4 regions of the Streptomyces sp. NBC_00009 genome follow, and region 3 is predicted to be linked to each of the others. Evidence: riboswitches for the same ligand, from Rfam matches in the RefSeq annotation. Region 3 holds a riboswitch; each other region holds the start of a gene.
What was found. Region 3 has a riboswitch for cyclic di-AMP ahead of OHA58_RS04625 (peptidoglycan DD-metalloendopeptidase family protein). Riboswitches for the same ligand answer to the same signal wherever they lie in the genome.
Positions count from the first base shown of each region.

Region 1: another riboswitch for cyclic di-AMP. It lies ahead of OHA58_RS21065 (transglycosylase family protein); the one in region 3 lies ahead of OHA58_RS04625 (peptidoglycan DD-metalloendopeptidase family protein).
Region 2: another riboswitch for cyclic di-AMP. It lies ahead of OHA58_RS13720 (NlpC/P60 family protein); the one in region 3 lies ahead of OHA58_RS04625 (peptidoglycan DD-metalloendopeptidase family protein).
Region 4: another riboswitch for cyclic di-AMP. It lies ahead of OHA58_RS18740 (M23 family metallopeptidase); the one in region 3 lies ahead of OHA58_RS04625 (peptidoglycan DD-metalloendopeptidase family protein).

Region 1 covers NZ_CP108312.1:4,646,170-4,650,150, reverse strand. Annotated here, with positions in the region: gene eno (phosphopyruvate hydratase) at 1-403, opposite strand, end outside; gene OHA58_RS21065 (transglycosylase family protein) at 723-1,403, opposite strand; cyclic di-AMP (ydaO/yuaA leader) riboswitch at 1,408-1,624, opposite strand; gene OHA58_RS21060 (transglycosylase family protein) at 1,749-2,747, opposite strand; gene OHA58_RS21055 (cytochrome P450) at 2,887-3,981, opposite strand, start outside.
Region 2 covers NZ_CP108312.1:3,098,320-3,102,300, reverse strand. Annotated here, with positions in the region: gene OHA58_RS13725 (tellurite resistance/C4-dicarboxylate transporter family protein) at 1-789, opposite strand, end outside; gene OHA58_RS13720 (NlpC/P60 family protein) at 817-1,980, opposite strand; cyclic di-AMP (ydaO/yuaA leader) riboswitch at 1,989-2,152, opposite strand; gene pcrA (DNA helicase PcrA) at 2,407-3,981, shown strand, end outside.
Region 3 covers NZ_CP108312.1:1,007,969-1,011,949, reverse strand. Annotated here, with positions in the region: gene OHA58_RS04640 (helix-turn-helix domain-containing protein) at 1-236, shown strand, start outside; gene OHA58_RS04635 (DUF6126 family protein) at 233-406, shown strand; gene OHA58_RS04630 (tyrosine-protein phosphatase) at 445-1,242, opposite strand; cyclic di-AMP (ydaO/yuaA leader) riboswitch at 1,651-1,831, shown strand; gene OHA58_RS04625 (peptidoglycan DD-metalloendopeptidase family protein) at 1,836-2,642, shown strand; gene OHA58_RS04620 (SGNH/GDSL hydrolase family protein) at 2,874-3,665, shown strand; gene OHA58_RS04615 (TetR/AcrR family transcriptional regulator) at 3,773-3,981, opposite strand, start outside.
Region 4 covers NZ_CP108312.1:4,137,361-4,141,341, reverse strand. Annotated here, with positions in the region: gene OHA58_RS18745 (aldo/keto reductase) at 1-585, opposite strand, end outside; gene OHA58_RS18740 (M23 family metallopeptidase) at 696-1,745, opposite strand; cyclic di-AMP (ydaO/yuaA leader) riboswitch at 1,757-1,902, opposite strand; gene OHA58_RS18735 (PP2C family protein-serine/threonine phosphatase) at 2,162-3,268, opposite strand; tRNA gene OHA58_RS18730 (tRNA-Met) at 3,469-3,542, shown strand; gene OHA58_RS18725 (tellurite resistance TerB family protein) at 3,594-3,981, opposite strand, start outside.

The DNA.
Region 1 (3,981 bases), 3.6 Mb from region 3:
AGCGGAACAGCGGCAGGTCGCTGGCCTCGGAGGCGGCGTGCGCGACGGCGAGGGAGACGCCGAGGATGGCGTTGGCGCCGAGCGAGCCCTTGTTGTCGGTGGCGTCCAGGTCGAACATCGCCTGGTCGATCAGGCGCTGCTCGGTGGCGTCGTAGCCGACGAGCTCCGGGCCGATCTGCTCGATGACGGCGAGGACGGCCTTCTCGACACCCTTGCCCTGGTACCGGTTCGGGTCACCGTCGCGGAGTTCGATGGCCTCGAACGCGCCGGTGGACGCACCGGACGGGACAGCGGCACGACCGGTGCTGCCGTCGTCGAGGCCGACCTCGACCTCGACCGTGGGGTTGCCTCGGGAGTCCAGGATTTCCCGGGCTACGACGACGTCGATGGACGGCACGAGCATCTCCTTCTGGGATGTGACGCAACTACGCCGGGCCGCATGGTCCGGCAACACCTGAGCCTATCCGGCTCCAGGCACCGGCCAGCCGACCGACCGGCCCGTGGACAAAACCGAGAGCGAATTGTTTCCGAACGGAACAAAAAATCCCGGCCGACAACGGACGAAAGCCCAGGACCCCTCACACACCAAAGCCCCGCCCCGGGCGCGACGGGGGAATGCGCACCCGGGGCGGGGAGTCCTTGGGGGAAACCTGGAGTGGTACCGGCCGTCCGCCGAAAGCCGGTACCCGAGCGGCCTGGGGGCTGCTGCTCTCCTCTATTACTTACTTGAGGTGGAGCTGCTGGCCCGGGTAGATCAGGTCGGCGTCCTCGACGATGTCCTTGTTCAGCTTGAAGAGCTTCGCCCAGCCGCCCTTGGTGTCGTGCGCCTCGGCGATGCTGCTGAGGGTGTCGCCGGCCTTCACCTTGTACTCGCCGTCACCCTTCTTGACCTTCTTGCCGGTCGGGGTCTTGACGGTCTTCTTCGACTCCTGCTTCGGGGCGGCAGGCGCCGTGCGCTCCTGGCTGCGGGTGGCCGGCTGCTCGGCCTTGCGCTCCGGCTGCGGGGCGGCGGCCGGGGCGGAGCCGGTCGAGGCGGCGGACAGGCCCACGCCACAGCTCGGCCAGGCACCCTTGCCCTGGCTGGCCAGGACCTTCTCGGCGACGGCTATCTGCTGCGCCTTGGAGGCCTTGTCAGCGGTGGAGGCGTACGCGGTGCCGCCGTACGCGGCCCAGGTGGACGAGGAGAACTGGAGGCCGCCGTAGTAGCCGTTGCCCGTGTTGATCGACCAGTTGCCGCCGGCCTCGCACTGCGCGACCGCGTCCCACTCGGAGGCGGTGGCGGCGGAGGCGCCGGTGGCACCCATCAGCGGGACGGCGACAGCGGCACCGGCGACACCGGCGAGCGTGGCGACACGGACTGCCTTGGACGGGCGGCGGTGCTTGCCCTTGCTGGAAAACAGCATCGAGAGATCCCCTCACCGACGCCTACGAGGTGAGCTGTCGGGTTCGGGCCGGATGAGTGCCCGGTCGCACGTCCTGCGTGCGACTTAACCCCAAGCCGGTCGTTCGGCCGTCTCTCAACGGCCGGGGCCGGCACTTACCTTGGGTCCCCCGCTCCTGCCTACGGCGCTTACGCGACGACTGTTCCCGTACGGACATTGGCAGGATTCGGCGTGACATCCGACGGGGCCCGCGGTGGCGAGCGGTGATGACCGTAAGCAGTGGATCGCCCGAATTTCAAAGACGATCAGGGCCTTTGAGACCCATCTCTCACTCTCGCAAAAGCGGACATCACGCCCGAACTGCCGCTACTTTTCGCCCGATTCGAGCCCAAGATCCAGACTCTGACCAGGAAGGATGAGGTCGGGATCGGCGCCGACCGTCTTCTTGTTCTCGGCGTACAGGGCGGCCCATCCGCCGTCCACGTCATGGGTGTCGGCGATGTCCCAGAGGTTGTCGCCGGCACGCACGGTATAGGCGCCTTCGTCCGTATTCGCGCCCTTGCGCCCGCTTTCGCCACCGCGCGAGGCGTGGCGGCCCGAGCCGTCGTCGGCACGCGAGGAGCCCGCCGCATCGTCCTCGGCGGCGTCGCCGCGGTGCCGGCCGGAGGCGGGCGCCGTGGCGGAGTCCGAGCCGCCGGAGGCCTCCGGCGAGGGCGTGCCGGAGGTCGGAGTCGAGCCGGAAGTCGAGCCGTCCTGGCCGGACTTGTCACTCTTGGAGTCATTCGCGGTGTCACCTGAGGTATCACCCGAGATGTCGCGATCCTCCCCTCGGGAGTCGTCCTTAGCGCCCGAGGAGGCGGAGTCCGCCGGCTCGTCGCTCGCGTCGTCCTTCGCGGTGTCGCCGTTCGCCGCGTCGTCACTGCCGGAGTCGCCGGCGGACGCGGACGGGGTCGGCAGGGCCGCCCCGGGATCGACGTCGGCCGCCGCGTCGTCCGTCGTGAGGCCCGAGGTGACCGAGCAGACCGGCCACGCCCGCGGACCCTGGTCGGCGAGGACCTTCTCGGCGACGGCTATCTGCTGCGAGCGGCTGGCCTGGTCGGCGCGCGGCGCGAAGTCGAGGCCGCCGTAGTCCTCCCAGGTCTCCTGCGAGAACTGGAGCCCGCCGTAATAGCCGTTGCCCGGATCGGCGCTCCAGGAGCCGCCGCTCTCGCACTCGGCGAGCTTGTCCCACGTGGCCGTCGACGCGGCGCTCGCGCTGGTCGCGCCGAGCAGGGGGATCGCGATGGCGGAGCCGGCCACTCCCGCGGCGACGAGGAGCGCGGGAGCCTGGCGGGGGCGACGGTGACGACCGTTCCCGGTGAGCATGGAGGCGCCTTTCGGTGGCTCGGGGAATGCTGCGGCGGGTGGTGCCGCGATGACTGGTGAACGTAGCGGGAGTCGAACGCTTGTCACAAGTCGATGCAGCCGAGATCACGTGAAAGTCACAGTCTTGACGGACCGTCAGCTACGGGGCTTTGTCCGGGCCCTCCTGATGCGGTGTGAACTCGACCGGAAGCGTGCGCAATCCCCGCATGATGAGCCCGCCACGCCAGCGCAAATCGGCAGGATCCCCCGCGAGTCGCAGGTCCGGAAGGCGCGTCAGAAGCGTGGCGAGGGCGGTCTGTCCTTCCAGGCGCGCGAGCGGGGCGCCGAGGCAGTAGTGGATGCCGTGCCCGTATCCGAGGTGCTGATTGTCACGCCGGGAGAGGTCGAGGGTGTCGGGCTCGTCGAAGCGCGCCGGGTCACGGTCGGCGGCGGCGAGCACCACGAGGACGGGGTCGCCGGCGGCGATGTCCTGCCCGCCGACGGTCAGCGGCTCGGTCGCGAAGCGCCACGTGGCGAGCTCCACCGGGCCGTCGTAGCGCAGGAGTTCCTCGATGCCGGTCTCCAGGAGGCCGGGTTCGGCGGCGCCGGGGGCCAGCGACCGCTGGAGCCGCTCGCGCTGCTCGGGGTGGGTGAGCAGGGCATATGTTCCGTTGCCGATGAGGTTGATGGTGGTCTCGAAACCGGCGAACAGGAGGATGAAGGCCATCGCCGCAGCCTCGTTCTCGGTGAGGTGCTCACCGTGGTCGGAGGCGCGGATGAGGCCGGAGATCAGGTCGTCGCCGGGCTCGTCCCGCTTGCGGTGGATGAGCTCGACGAGGTAGTTCCGGATCTTCTTCACGGCGCGGGCGACCCCGCCGCGCGGGCCCTTGCCGTGGCGGATCATCATGCCCGCCCAGTCCCGCAGGTCGTCCTGGTCCTCGCGCGGGACGCCCAGCAGGTCGCAGATCGCGTAGATGGGGAGCGGGAAGGCGAAGTCGTGGATGAGGTCCGCCTCGCCCTTGGCGGCGAACTCGTCGATGAGCCGGTCGGTCAACTCCTGCACGCGGGCGGCGAATTCGGCCACCCGGCGCGGGGTGAACGCCTTCGAGACGAGGCGGCGCAGGCGCGTGTGGTCCGGCGGGTCGATGTTGAGCAGATGCGTCATCAGCTCGGCCTTGCGCTCGCCCGGGATGCCGGTCTTGCCCTTGGCGTGGGCGGGCTCGTCGTGGTGTGCCGGGTTCTTGGACAGGCGCTG
Region 2 (3,981 bases), 2.1 Mb from region 3:
CGTCGACCAGCGCCGCACGTCGTAGCGCGGCCGGGGCCACCGCACCTCCGCCAGCGCCAGCACCACGTACCAGGCCATATCGAGCGCGAGCAGCAGAAAGCTCATGGTGCGCAGGGCGCCCGTGTCGTCCTCGTTCCACAGACCCGTAGCGACGAGCTTCGACGCGGCGAGGGCGGAGATGGCGAGCGCGCCGCCCGCGACCCACTGGTCCCCGGCGCCGGAGGCCACCTCGCGCAGGTCGAAGTGGAGCAGTGCGAAGCAGTACAGGACGACCCCGCCCCAGAAGAGCACCATCCCGGTGTACGCGAGCCAGTGCGCGCCGACCGCGGGCGCGAGCGTCGCCGCCAGGACGACGAGGCCCTGCGTCGCGACACAGCCGAGGAACACGCCCCCCGGCATCCGCGGCTCCCAGCGCCGTACGACGTTGATCAGGAGCGCCGGCCAGACGAGCGCGGCCAGGGCGAGGAGCGCCTCGGCCAGGGTCTGCCAGCCGAACATGGAGATCCGGGTGCCGAGGACGGTCGTCGCCGCGACCGCGGTGAGCGCGGGCGGGGTGCCGGCCTCGGACTGCCAGCGGTCGCGCTCCCGCACCAGCCGGTTCGCGAAGTCCGCCGCGAGGGCGAGCCAGAGGGCCGCGGCGAGCACCAGCATGATGCCCGACAGCACCGAGTGACCGGTCAGGTTCAGGCCGACCGAGATGATGCCGGTGGCCATGACGGCGGCGCCGGCGGCCGGCGGGAGCTGGGACCACGTGGGTCCGGGACGTGAGGTTGCGTTCGGGCCGCGCACCGCCCGAACGTAACCCCACGAAGCCGGTCAGGCCGGGCGCACCACGCTGTGGATCGGCATGTAGTAGATCGACTCGACGCGGACGTTCGCGCCCGGCTTGGGGGCGTGGATCATCTTGCCGTCGCCGATGTAGATGCCGACGTGGCTGATGTCGTCGTAGAAGAAGACCAGGTCACCGGGCTGGGCGTTGGCCGTGGTGACGGTCGTGCCGACCTTGACCTGGTCCCAGGTCGTGCGCGGCAGCGATATGCCGGCCGCCTTCCACGCGGCCTGCGTGAGGCCCGAGCAGTCGTACGAGTCCGGGCCGGTGGCGCCCCACACGTACGGCTTGCCCATCTGTGACTCGGCGAAGTCGATGACCTTCGCGGCCTTGGCGGCGTAGCCGGTGCCGGTGCTTCCGGAGCCCGTACCCGTACCCGAACCGCTGCCGGTACCCGGGTCCTCCTTCTGGCGTGCCTCCTCGGCCGCCTTGCGCTTGGCCTCCGCCTCGGCCTGCTGACGCGCCAGCTCCTCCGCCTTCTTCCTGGCGGCCTCCTGCTTCTTCTTCTCGATCGCCGCGAGCCGCGCCTTCTCCTCTGCGGTCAGCTTCGACAGGAGTTGCCGGGCATCGCCGAGCTTCTGCTGGACGTCCCTCTTCGTGCTCCTGAGCGTGGCCTGCGAAGTGGTCAGCGTCTCCAGGCTCTTGGCCGCCTCGGTGCGCTTCTTCGTGGTGGCGGCCTGCTCGGTCTGGTAGTCGTCGACGGCCTTCTTCTGGCGGCTCGTGAGCCGGCTCATCAGCTGGTCCTGGTCGAAGTAGTCCTGCGCGTCGTCGGCGAGGAGCAGCGTCGCGGTGTCGGAGACGGCGCCCGTGCGGTACTGGGCGGCGGCGAAGGTGCCGAGCTCCTGGCGGGCCTTGTTGAGCTTCTCGGTGCGCTGCGCGACGTCGTCGAGCAGGTCGCCGACGCGCTTCTGCTGCTTGGTGGTGCGCTCCTTGGCCGCGTTGTACTTCTCCGTGGCGACGCCCGCCTGGTGGTAGAGGGTGTCGACCTTCTTCTGGACCTCTTCCAGGCTCGGCTTCGGCGGCGCGGAGGGGGCAGCGGTCGCGCTCTGCGAGAGCAGGGCGATGGACGTGAGGGCCGCCGTGGTGATTCCGACGACAGGGGCCGTGCGGGGACCGGCTGTCCTGCTGCGCGGCTTGCGGTGCGACGCCAAGGGGCGCGTCTCCTTCCCATGACCGCCTACCGGGTTAGCTGTCGGGTTCGGGCGGAGATTCGGAAGGCTGCCCTACGGCCGCGCCCTGACGGGTCGTCGGCCGATTCACCCCAAAGGTCGTGGGTCCCCGGTTCCATGCCTCTCGGCGTACTGAACTCAGCGGGGGCGACCCGTTCGCGGCGCGGTTGCCGGCGGGGGGACGGGCGGCCCGCGGAGCACGCTAGCCAACTCGTGTGGCTGCTGTGAAGGTTGATGTTCGATATGCCCGATACATTTTCGTGACCTTCGGCAATCTTGTTCGTGACCTCCGGTAACTCTCACGGAGGGTGATTCCCGCACTACGAGAGGTGGCCGGGCCCGCGAAGTCGGGGGGAAGTTTCCGGGGCGGCCGTGGGTGTCAGTGGGGCGGCCTAGACTCGTAGAGCGATGAGCAGCCTCTTTGACGACAGCTTCCTGGCGGACCTCACGGCTTCGAAGGCCAGTGAGGAGCATGCCCCGCCGCCGCCCGAGGACGACACGGCTCCGGAGCACGTTCCGGACGACCTGTTCGGCGGGAAATTCGACGTGCCTCCGGCCAGAGACGCGTACTACCGCGGCGGCGCCCCCCGCCCGGCGCTCGACCCGGCGGCGCTCCTCGACGGGCTGAACGAGAACCAGAAGGCCGCCGTCGTCCACGGCGGCTCCCCGCTGCTCATCGTGGCGGGCGCGGGTTCCGGCAAGACCCGCGTGCTCACGCACCGCATCGCGTATCTCCTCGCCGAGCGCGGTGTGCACCCCGGCCAGATCCTCGCGATCACGTTCACGAACAAGGCCGCGGGCGAGATGAAGGAGCGCGTCGAGTCCCTCGTCGGCCCGCGGGCGAACGCGATGTGGGTGTCGACGTTCCACAGCGCCTGCGTCCGTATCCTGCGCCGCGAGTCGAAGAAGCTCGGCTTCACATCGTCGTTCTCGATCTACGACGCCGCCGACTCCAAGCGCCTCATGGCCCTGGTCTGCCGCGACCTCGACCTGGACCCGAAGAAGTTCCCGCCGAAGTCCTTCAGCGCCAAGATCTCGAACCTGAAGAACGAGCTCATCGACGAGGAGGACTTCGCAGCTCAGGCCGCCGACGGCTTCGAGAAGACCCTCGCCCAGGCCTACGCGATGTACCAGTCCCGCCTCCGCGAGGCGAACGCGCTGGACTTCGACGACCTGATCATGACGACGGTAAACCTCCTGCGCGCCTTCCCGGACGTCGCCGAGCACTACCACCGGCGCTTCCGCCACGTCCTGGTCGACGAGTACCAGGACACGAACCATGCGCAGTACGCGCTGGTCAGGGAGCTGGTGGGGTCGGCCGGCAGCGTCCGCGCGGAGGACGAGCCGCCCCGCACGGACGACCTCCCGCCGGCCGAGCTGTGCGTCGTGGGTGACGCCGACCAGTCGATCTACGCGTTCCGCGGAGCCACCATCCGCAACATCCTCCAGTTCGAGGAGGACTACACCGACGCGACGACGATCCTGCTCGAGCAGAACTACCGCTCGACGCAGACCATCCTCTCCGCGGCCAACGCGGTCATCGAGCGCAACGAATCCCGCCGCCCCAAGAACCTGTGGACGAACGCGGGCGCGGGCGCGCAGATCACCGGCTACGTCGCGGACACCGAGCACGACGAGGCGCAGTTCGTCGCCGACGAGATCGACCGGCTCACGGACGCGCGCGACGCGAAGGCCGGCGACGTCGCCGTCTTCTACCGGACGAACGCGCAGTCCCGTGTCTTCGAAGAGATCTTCATCCGCGTCGGCCTGCCCTACAAGGTCGTCGGCGGAGTCCGCTTCTACGAGCGCAAGGAGGTCAGGGACGTCCTGGCCTATCTGCGGGTGCTCGCCAACCCCGAGGACTCCGTCCCCCTGCGCCGCATTCTCAATGTGCCGAAGCGCGGCATCGGCGACCGCGCCGAGGCGATGATCGATGCGCTCTCCCAGCGCGAGAAGATCTCCTTCCCGCAGGCGCTGCGCCGC
Region 3 (3,981 bases):
AGTGGCTGTACGTCCTCGAAGGGCGGCTGCGGCTGCGCCTCGGCGATACCGCGTACGCGCTCGCGCCGGGGGACAGCGCGCACTTCGACTCGCTCACCCCGCACCGGATCGCCGCCGCCGACCGCGACGGCGCCGAGCTCCTCTTCGTACACACCCTGCTGCAGAGCCCGTCCGCCGCGCTGTGTCTCGGCCCGGCGACGGGCGGCGGCGAACGGACCCAGGGAGGCCCTCGATGAGCGCAGAGCCCAACGACGTGACCGAGCCCGAGCGGCAGCCCGCCCGGCGTGACATTGAGGACAAGCTCCCGCGCGGCATCTGGGTGCGCCTGCTTGTCTACGTCTTCGCCGGGCACCTCGTCGCGGGCTTCATCTATCTGCTGTTCACGCTGGGGGCGTCACGCGGGTGACGCGCGGGTGACGCGCCCCGCGTGTGGACCGGTGAGCCTCAGTCGAGGAGGCGCTCGCGCAGCCGCTCGCGCCGGGCGGGGGAGAGCTTGAGGCCTTCCTCCAGGTAGCGGTCGGTGGAGCCCCAGGTCTGCACGACCTGCTCGAAGGCGGCCGCCAGATACGTGGCGCGGGCGTCGAACAGCGGGCTCAGCAGCTCCATGACTTCGGGGGACATCGCGTCCTTCGAGGCACTGCTGCGGTGCACCTTGTAGCGGCGGTGCGTCGCGTTCGACTCCAGGTAGTCCGCCTCGATGGCGTCGCGCTCCACACCCACGGCCAGGAGCGTGACCGCTATCGACAGCCCCGCGCGGTCCTTGCCCGCCGCGCAGTGCATGAGCGCCGGCACGCTGTCCTCGGCGAGGGAGTGCAGGACCTGGCTGTGCTCGGCGGTGCGCTCCGTGATGATCGCCCGGTACGACGTGATCATGCGGTTCGCGGCCTGGCCCTCGGCGAGGGCGGCGCGCAGGTCGTCGAGGTTGCCGTCGCGCACCATCTGCCAGAACTCGGCGCCGTCCGCCGGGTCGGTCAGCGGCAGATTCACGTTCCGCACGCCGGGCAGCGTGACGTCGGGGCCTTCGAGGCGCTGGTCGGCGGCGTTGCGGAAGTCGAAGATCGTGTGCAGCCCGAGCGAGGAGAGGAACGCGGCGTCCTCGTCCGTGGCGTGCGCGAGGTGACCACTGCGGAACAGCACGCCCTGCTTGACCCGACGCCCGTCCACGGTCGGGAGACCACCGACATCGCGGAAGTTGCGCACTCCGGCCAACTCGGGCTCGGTGGACGGGACCTGCTGCGTCACGGGGGCTCCTCCCGGTCGGCCGCGGCGCTGCTCGCCTGCGGGCGGCTTCGACGATACGACATGGCTGCCAGGGGCAACCATGTGAGAGGCGGCTGGTGATTGAGTGTCGAATGCCCGAAATAAACCGATAGATAGGTAATCAAGCTTTATGGGATAACTGACCCTGAAATACAGCCACATGGTGGCCGATAGGTGAGCAGGGTCATAGCGGTGACCGTGCGTGGCGGCGGGGCCGAATGAGTTTCCAGTAGGTATCGCAGTTGCAAAGATCGTGAATCGACGGAGCGTGACGGCCTTTTCCGGAATGGATCATTTAAGGATCAAGAACCGGAATGCCCGGGGGAATTCGCGGCTTGTCCCCGCGCTCCCCGCTCGCTTACGTTCGGCGCAATCCGGACGGACCGCCTAATCCTGCCGCCGCCCGGAATCCGCACATCGATCCGTGCTCGGCAGGAGTGGGGGACCCAGGTAGACCGCCGTTTCCGGGACACCGGAAACGGCTCGGGGTGAAGCCGTGCCCGAAAGGGGCGCGGCCGGGCAGTTCCAGCCCGAACCCGACAGCTCACCTCGCAGGCGACGGAGAGGAATCCCCCATGCCCGCGAAGGGTAAGCACCGTCGTCCCAAGTCCCAGGGCTTCGCACGCACGATCGTCGTTGCCGGAGTGGGCGGCGTCGCGCTCGCGCTGCCGCTGATGGGTGCCGCCGGCGTCCACGCCGCGACTCCCGCGGTCGCCCACTCGGTCGTGAAGGCCGCGCCCGCCGCCAAGACCTACACGGTCAAGGGCGGGGACAGCCTTTCGAAGATCGCCGACGCGCAGAACGTCAGCGGCGGCTGGAAGAAGCTCTACGCCGACAACCGCTCGGCCGTCGGCGGCAACCCCTCCCTGATCCACCCGGGCCTGAAGCTGACGATCGGCCAGAAGGCCGCGGCTCCCGCCGCGAAGTCCTCGGCCACCGCCACGCAGGCTTCCGCAACCAAGGCCGCCACCGCTTCCGGTTACACGCTGCCCGTCCAGAGCGCCTCCATCGGCACGGCGTACAAGACCGCGGGCAGCATGTGGTCCAGCGGCTACCACACCGGTGTCGACTTCGTGGTTCCGACGGGCACTCCGCTCAAGGCCATAGCCGCGGGCACCGTCGTGTCGGCCGGCCTTGACGGTGCGTACGGCAACGAGGTCGTCATCCAGCACGCCGACGGCAAGTACTCGCAGTACGCCCACATGTCGTCCCTCTCCGTCTCGTCCGGGCAGACCGTGACCGAGGGTCAGCAGATCGGCCTCTCCGGCGCGACCGGCAACGTCACGGGACCGCACCTGCACTTCGAGATCCGCACCACCCCGAGCTACGGCTCGGACGTGGACCCGGTCGCGTACCTCCGTGCCCACGGGGTCTCGCTCTGACTCCGAAGGTGTGACGTCGCTCCGACCCTGACGGTGTGACGTGAAGGTGTCTCGTCGAGGCGTGACGTGAAGGGGCGGGTCCGGTTCCGGGCCCGCCCCTTCGTCGTGCCCCTTCGTCGTGTCCCGTCGTATTCCTGAAATCGCGAAACTGACCGGGTGGGCTATATCACCACCCGTCAACCCCTTCCTACGGTCGCGTAGGTCACATCGCAGGGTGAAAGATGTGTGGTCGTGGCAAACGAATCGAGATCACTCAGCGGCGGCACGATTCGGTCCTACGCGGCGGTGGGGGACAGCTTCACCGAAGGCGTCGGGGACCCCGGTCCCGACGGGGCCTTCGTGGGCTGGGCCGACCGTCTCGCCGTCCTCCTGGACGACCGGACCCCCGAGCACTCCTTCCGGTACGCGAACCTTGCCGTGCGCGGCAAGCTCCTCGACCAGATCGTGGAGGACCAGCTCCCGCGGGCCGTCGAACTCGCCCCGGACCTGGTGACCTTCGCCGCCGGCGGCAACGACATCATCCGTCCCGGCACCGACCCCGACGACGTCGCGGAGCGCTTCGAGAAGGCCGTGGCCCGGCTGACCTCCGCCGTCGGCACGGTCATGGTGACCACCGGCTTCGACACCCGGGACGTCCCGGTCCTCAAGCATCTGCGCGGCAAGATCGCGACGTACAACGGGCATGTGCGCGCGGTCGCCGACCGCTACGGCTGCCCGGTGCTCGACCTGTGGTCCCTCAAGACCGTCCAGGACCGCCGTGCCTGGGACGACGACCGGCTGCACCTCTCGCCCGAGGGGCACACGCGGGTCGCGCTGCGGGCGGGGCAGGCGCTCGGCGTCGAGGTGCCGGCGGACCCGGACCAGCCGTGGCCGGCGCAGCCGCCGCGCGGCACGCTGGAGGTGCGGCGCGACGACATCCACTGGGCGCGGGAGTTCCTGGTGCCGTGGATCGGCCGACGGCTGCGCGGCGAGTCGTCCGGGGATCATGTGGCGGCGAAGCGGCCGGATCTGCTGCCGCTCTGACGGGAGTTGCGCGCGTCATGGGGGAGCTCGCCCTTGGGGGCGGCTCCCCCGCGTCATTTCTGCGCGGTCACCCCGGGCTCCCTTCGGAGCCCGACGTCGTGGCGCCGTCAGCCCGCCGTCGTCGCCGTCAGGTCCGCCCGCTCGAGTCCCAGCTCGCGGGCCAGCGCGTCGTCGACCCACTCCTGCATGCGGGTCCGTGAGACCGTCCCCGTATACGCGGTCATCTGCACCGCGAGACCGTCGAGGAGCGCCGTCAGGCGCAGTGCGGCGCCCGCCGGGTCCGGGCAGCGGAACTCGCCCGCCGCCACGCCCTCCG
Region 4 (3,981 bases), 3.1 Mb from region 3:
CCGGCCCTCGTAGGTGTCGCGCGAGACGAGGTTGTAGTGCGGCTGGAGCGCCGCGTAGCGGGCGAGGCCCTCGCGGTCGGAGAAGTCCAGGGACTCCTGGAGGCGCTCCGGGGTCAGGTTCGACGCGGCGATGGCGCGCACCTTGCCGGCCGTCACCAGCTCGTCGAGGGCGGTGATGATCTCCTCGACCGGCACGGACGGGTCGTCGAAGTGCGTGTAGTAGAGGTCGATGTAGTCGGTGCCGAGGCGGCGCAGGGACTCCTCGGCGGCGGACTTGATGGTGTTCGGGGACAGGCCCTTGAAGTCGGGGTGGGCGCCGACCTTGGTGGCGATGACGACATCGGAGCGGTTGCCGCGTGCGGCCAGCCACTTGCCGATGACGGTCTCGGACTCGCCGCCCTTGTTGCCCGGGACCCACGCCGAGTACGCGTCGGCCGTGTCGACGAAGTTGCCGCCCGCGGCGACGTACGCGTCGAGCACGGCGAAGGACTGCGCCTCGTCGGCGGTCCAGCCGAACACATTGCCGCCGAGGGAGAGCGGGAACACCTCGAGGTCTGACGAGCCAAGCTTGCGAAGAGAAGTCATGTCCTGCCAGAACACCGATATGGATCAAGATATTCCGGGCACGGCGAACCGGCAGCCCTGACGTCGGGGGGTTGCCGTCAGGACCGCCGGGGTTCGGAGGGTTACGAGTCTCAGATCGTCAGGCCGTTGGAACGCAGCCACGGCGCGGGGTCGACCCCGGTCGCCTGGCCGCCGGGGTGGACCTCCAGGTGGAGGTGCGGCCCGGTCACGTTGCCGGTGGCGCCGACACGGCCGATGACGTCGCCGCTGGTCACCTTCTGGCCCGCGCTGACGTTGAGGGACGACTGGTGGCAGTACCAGAGCTCGGTGCCGTCCGGCAGCTCCAGGACGGTGCGGTAGCCGTACGCGCCCGCCCAGCCGGCCTCCTTGACGGTGCCGGAGTGGATCGCCTTCAGCGGCGTACCCGTCGGAGCGGCGAAGTCGAGACCCGTGTGGTAGCCGGAGGACCACATCGAGCCGGGCTGACCGAAGGTGCCGGTGATCGTGTAGGAGGCGACCGGCAGCGTGAAGCTCTTGGCGAGCTCGGCGAGGCGCTCGGCCTCGGCCTTCTTCTTCGCGGCCTCCTCCGCCGCCTTCTTGTCGGCGGCGGCCTTGGCGGTGGCGGCGTCCCGCTCCTTGGCGGCGTCGTCGGCGGCCTTCTTCGCGGCGGCCTGCTCGGCGGCTGCGGCCTCGGCCTCGGCGGCCTGGTCCTGCTGCTGCTCGGCCTGCTGCATGATGCGGGCGCGCAGGGCCTCACCGGCGGTCGTGCCCTGCTGGGCGTCCGCGGTGCTGACACCGGCTTCGGTCAGCGGGCTCGCGGAGGGGCCGGACGAGTCATCGGAGCCGTCGGATATCAGCGCGCCCACGCCGGGCAGCGACTTGGCGTCCGGCAGCGAGTCCTTGACGGCCGAGAGGTCGGGCATCGAGATGTGTACGGGAGGCTTGCCGCCCTGCGCGGTGGCGATGCCGCCCGCGCCGACGGCCGCGATCACGCCGACACCGAGAACAGTGGAGCTGCGCGCGAGACCGCCGCGCTGCTTGGCTACGCGGTGCCTGCCGCGTACGGGGCGGACGGACTCCTCGGTGGGGTTCCACTCCTCCCAGGTCCGCTCGTCCGTTTCGCCGAACTCTTCGTCGATCGGCGCATAGGAGAACTCTGGGGCAGGCCGGTTGGACGCCACTGGGGCGCGCTCCTTTCCTTCCTTCTCGCCTACCGGGTTAGCTGACGGGTTCGGAGCAGGAAGGTCTCCTACCGACGCCTTCCGCAAGGAAAGACGTCCGATTCACCCCAAGTTGGTGGTTCCCCGGCTCCCTTGCGGGATTAGGCGCGTGCGCACGGAGCCATCTCTTGTGACGGCTGGGACGACCGCGCTGCGTTATCGAACGTTAATAGACACCGGTGCCCGATTCCAAGCCGTTCCGACTGATCGTTAACGCCTTTGGCCTGGACTTAACGGGGCACGAGCGGGCGGAACCGGGCGAGTTGACCTGCCGTCGGAACGGGCCGTTCATCTGACGGTTTGTCAAATGTTATGCGCAGCGACGCCGTTCGACTACATAAGGTGATGACGGCACTCACCGCTGCTTCACGGCTGCTTCACGGCCGCCTCACCGCGAGCAGTGCCATGTCGTCCGTCGTGCCGCCGCCGGTGTGCCGGCGGACCTCGGCGGTGAGCGCGGCCAGCAGCGGATCGGGCCCCGAGAACATCCGCCCCGCGAGCCGGGCCGCCGGGTCGTAGAAGGTGCCCTGCGCGTCGCGCGCCTCCGAGAGACCGTCGGTGTGGAGCAGCAGCGTCGCCCCGCTCGGGAACTCCGTCTCGGACGCACGGTCGGGCCAGGTGCCGAGGTCTCCCATCCCGAGCGGCAGCGCGGGCTCCGGCGCCGACAGGACCTTGAGCGCCCCGTCGCCGCCCAGGAGCAGGGGTTCCGGGTGGCCGCGGTTGATGACGCGTACGAGGCCGTTGCCGTGCGGGATCTCGGCGAGCACAGCCGTGGTGAAGCCCTCGAACTCGTCGAGGCCCTTGCGCCGCAGCCCCTCCCGCGCGAGCGCCCGCTCCAGGCGCTGCGCGACCGCCTCCAGGGTCGCCTCCTGCTCGGCCGCCTCCCGGAAGGCGCCGATGACGACGGCCACGGCGGACACCGCGCCCATGCCCTTTCCGCGCACGTCGCCCACGACGAGCCGCACGCCGTGCGGGGTGTCCTGCACCGCGTACAGGTCGCCCCCGATGAAGGCCCCCGCCTGGGCGGCCTCGTAGCGGGCCGCGATCTCCAGGCCGCCGATGCGCTCGGCGGGCTCGGGCAGGACGGCGCGCTGGGCCGCCTCGGCGATCTGGCGCACGGAAGTGAGCTGCTCACTGCCGCGCCGCACGACGCGGTTCATGACACAGGCGAGTACGGCGACGGTGGCGACCGTGACGAGTTCGGTGATGGCGTCGGTGTCATAACTGCGGGTGTATCTGAGATGCACCCCGAGTACGACGGCGACGGTCGCGAGGCCGGTCAGGAAGGTGCCGCGGGGCGAGAAGAACGGGGCCGCGACGAGCGGGGCGGCGGTGAACAGGGGCACGCCGGTGAACGTCGACGGCGTGACGTAGTCGTAGATCGCCCCGGCAATGATGAGCAGCACGGGCAGCAGACGTACGAAGAACCGGGCCCGGGACAGGCCCTGCTCCGCCTCTCGCCCGTGTCCACCTCGCTGCCCCACCGCTCGTCTCCCGCCACCGTCCGCGTCGGTCCCGCGTCTGCGCACGTCATCGGGCACCCACCCCAGGGTTCACCCCGGACAGGCGGCGGGCGACCTGGCGGGACCGACCGGGTGAAAGGGGTCCCGGGCGGCGGATCACGGAACCCTGGGCAACCGATTCGCATTCTGTCGCCGCAATGGCGTAGAGTCGTGTTTACCGACGCGGGGTGGAGCAGCTCGGTAGCTCGCTGGGCTCATAACCCAGAGGTCGCAGGTTCAAATCCTGTCCCCGCTACTGAAGGCCGAAGGCCCGGAACCATTGGTTCCGGGCCTTCGGTGTATCCCTCTACAGGTCGAACTCGTGCGGCGGCAGGTCGAGCATCAGGCAGGCCTCGCGGACGACGGCCTGCTCGGTCTTGTCGAAGTCGCCGTCGGCGCCGCCGATGACGATGCCGATCTGGATGACCGCGCGCGCCTCGGCGGGCTTCTTCTTCGCCTTGGCGATCTCCTGGAGGACGCTGACCTTGCCGAAGTCGAAGTCGGCGGTCAGCTTGTTCAGGTTCGCGTCGAAGCGGCTCTGGAGCTGGTCCGCCGGGAAGTTCTGCAGCACCTCGTTCGTGGAGATGAGCTGGGCCACGCGGCTGCGCTCGGCCGGGTCGACGTTCCTGTCGGCCGCGGCGACCAGCGCGCACATCGCCATGCTCGCGTCACGGAAGGCGCCGCTCTTCAGGTCG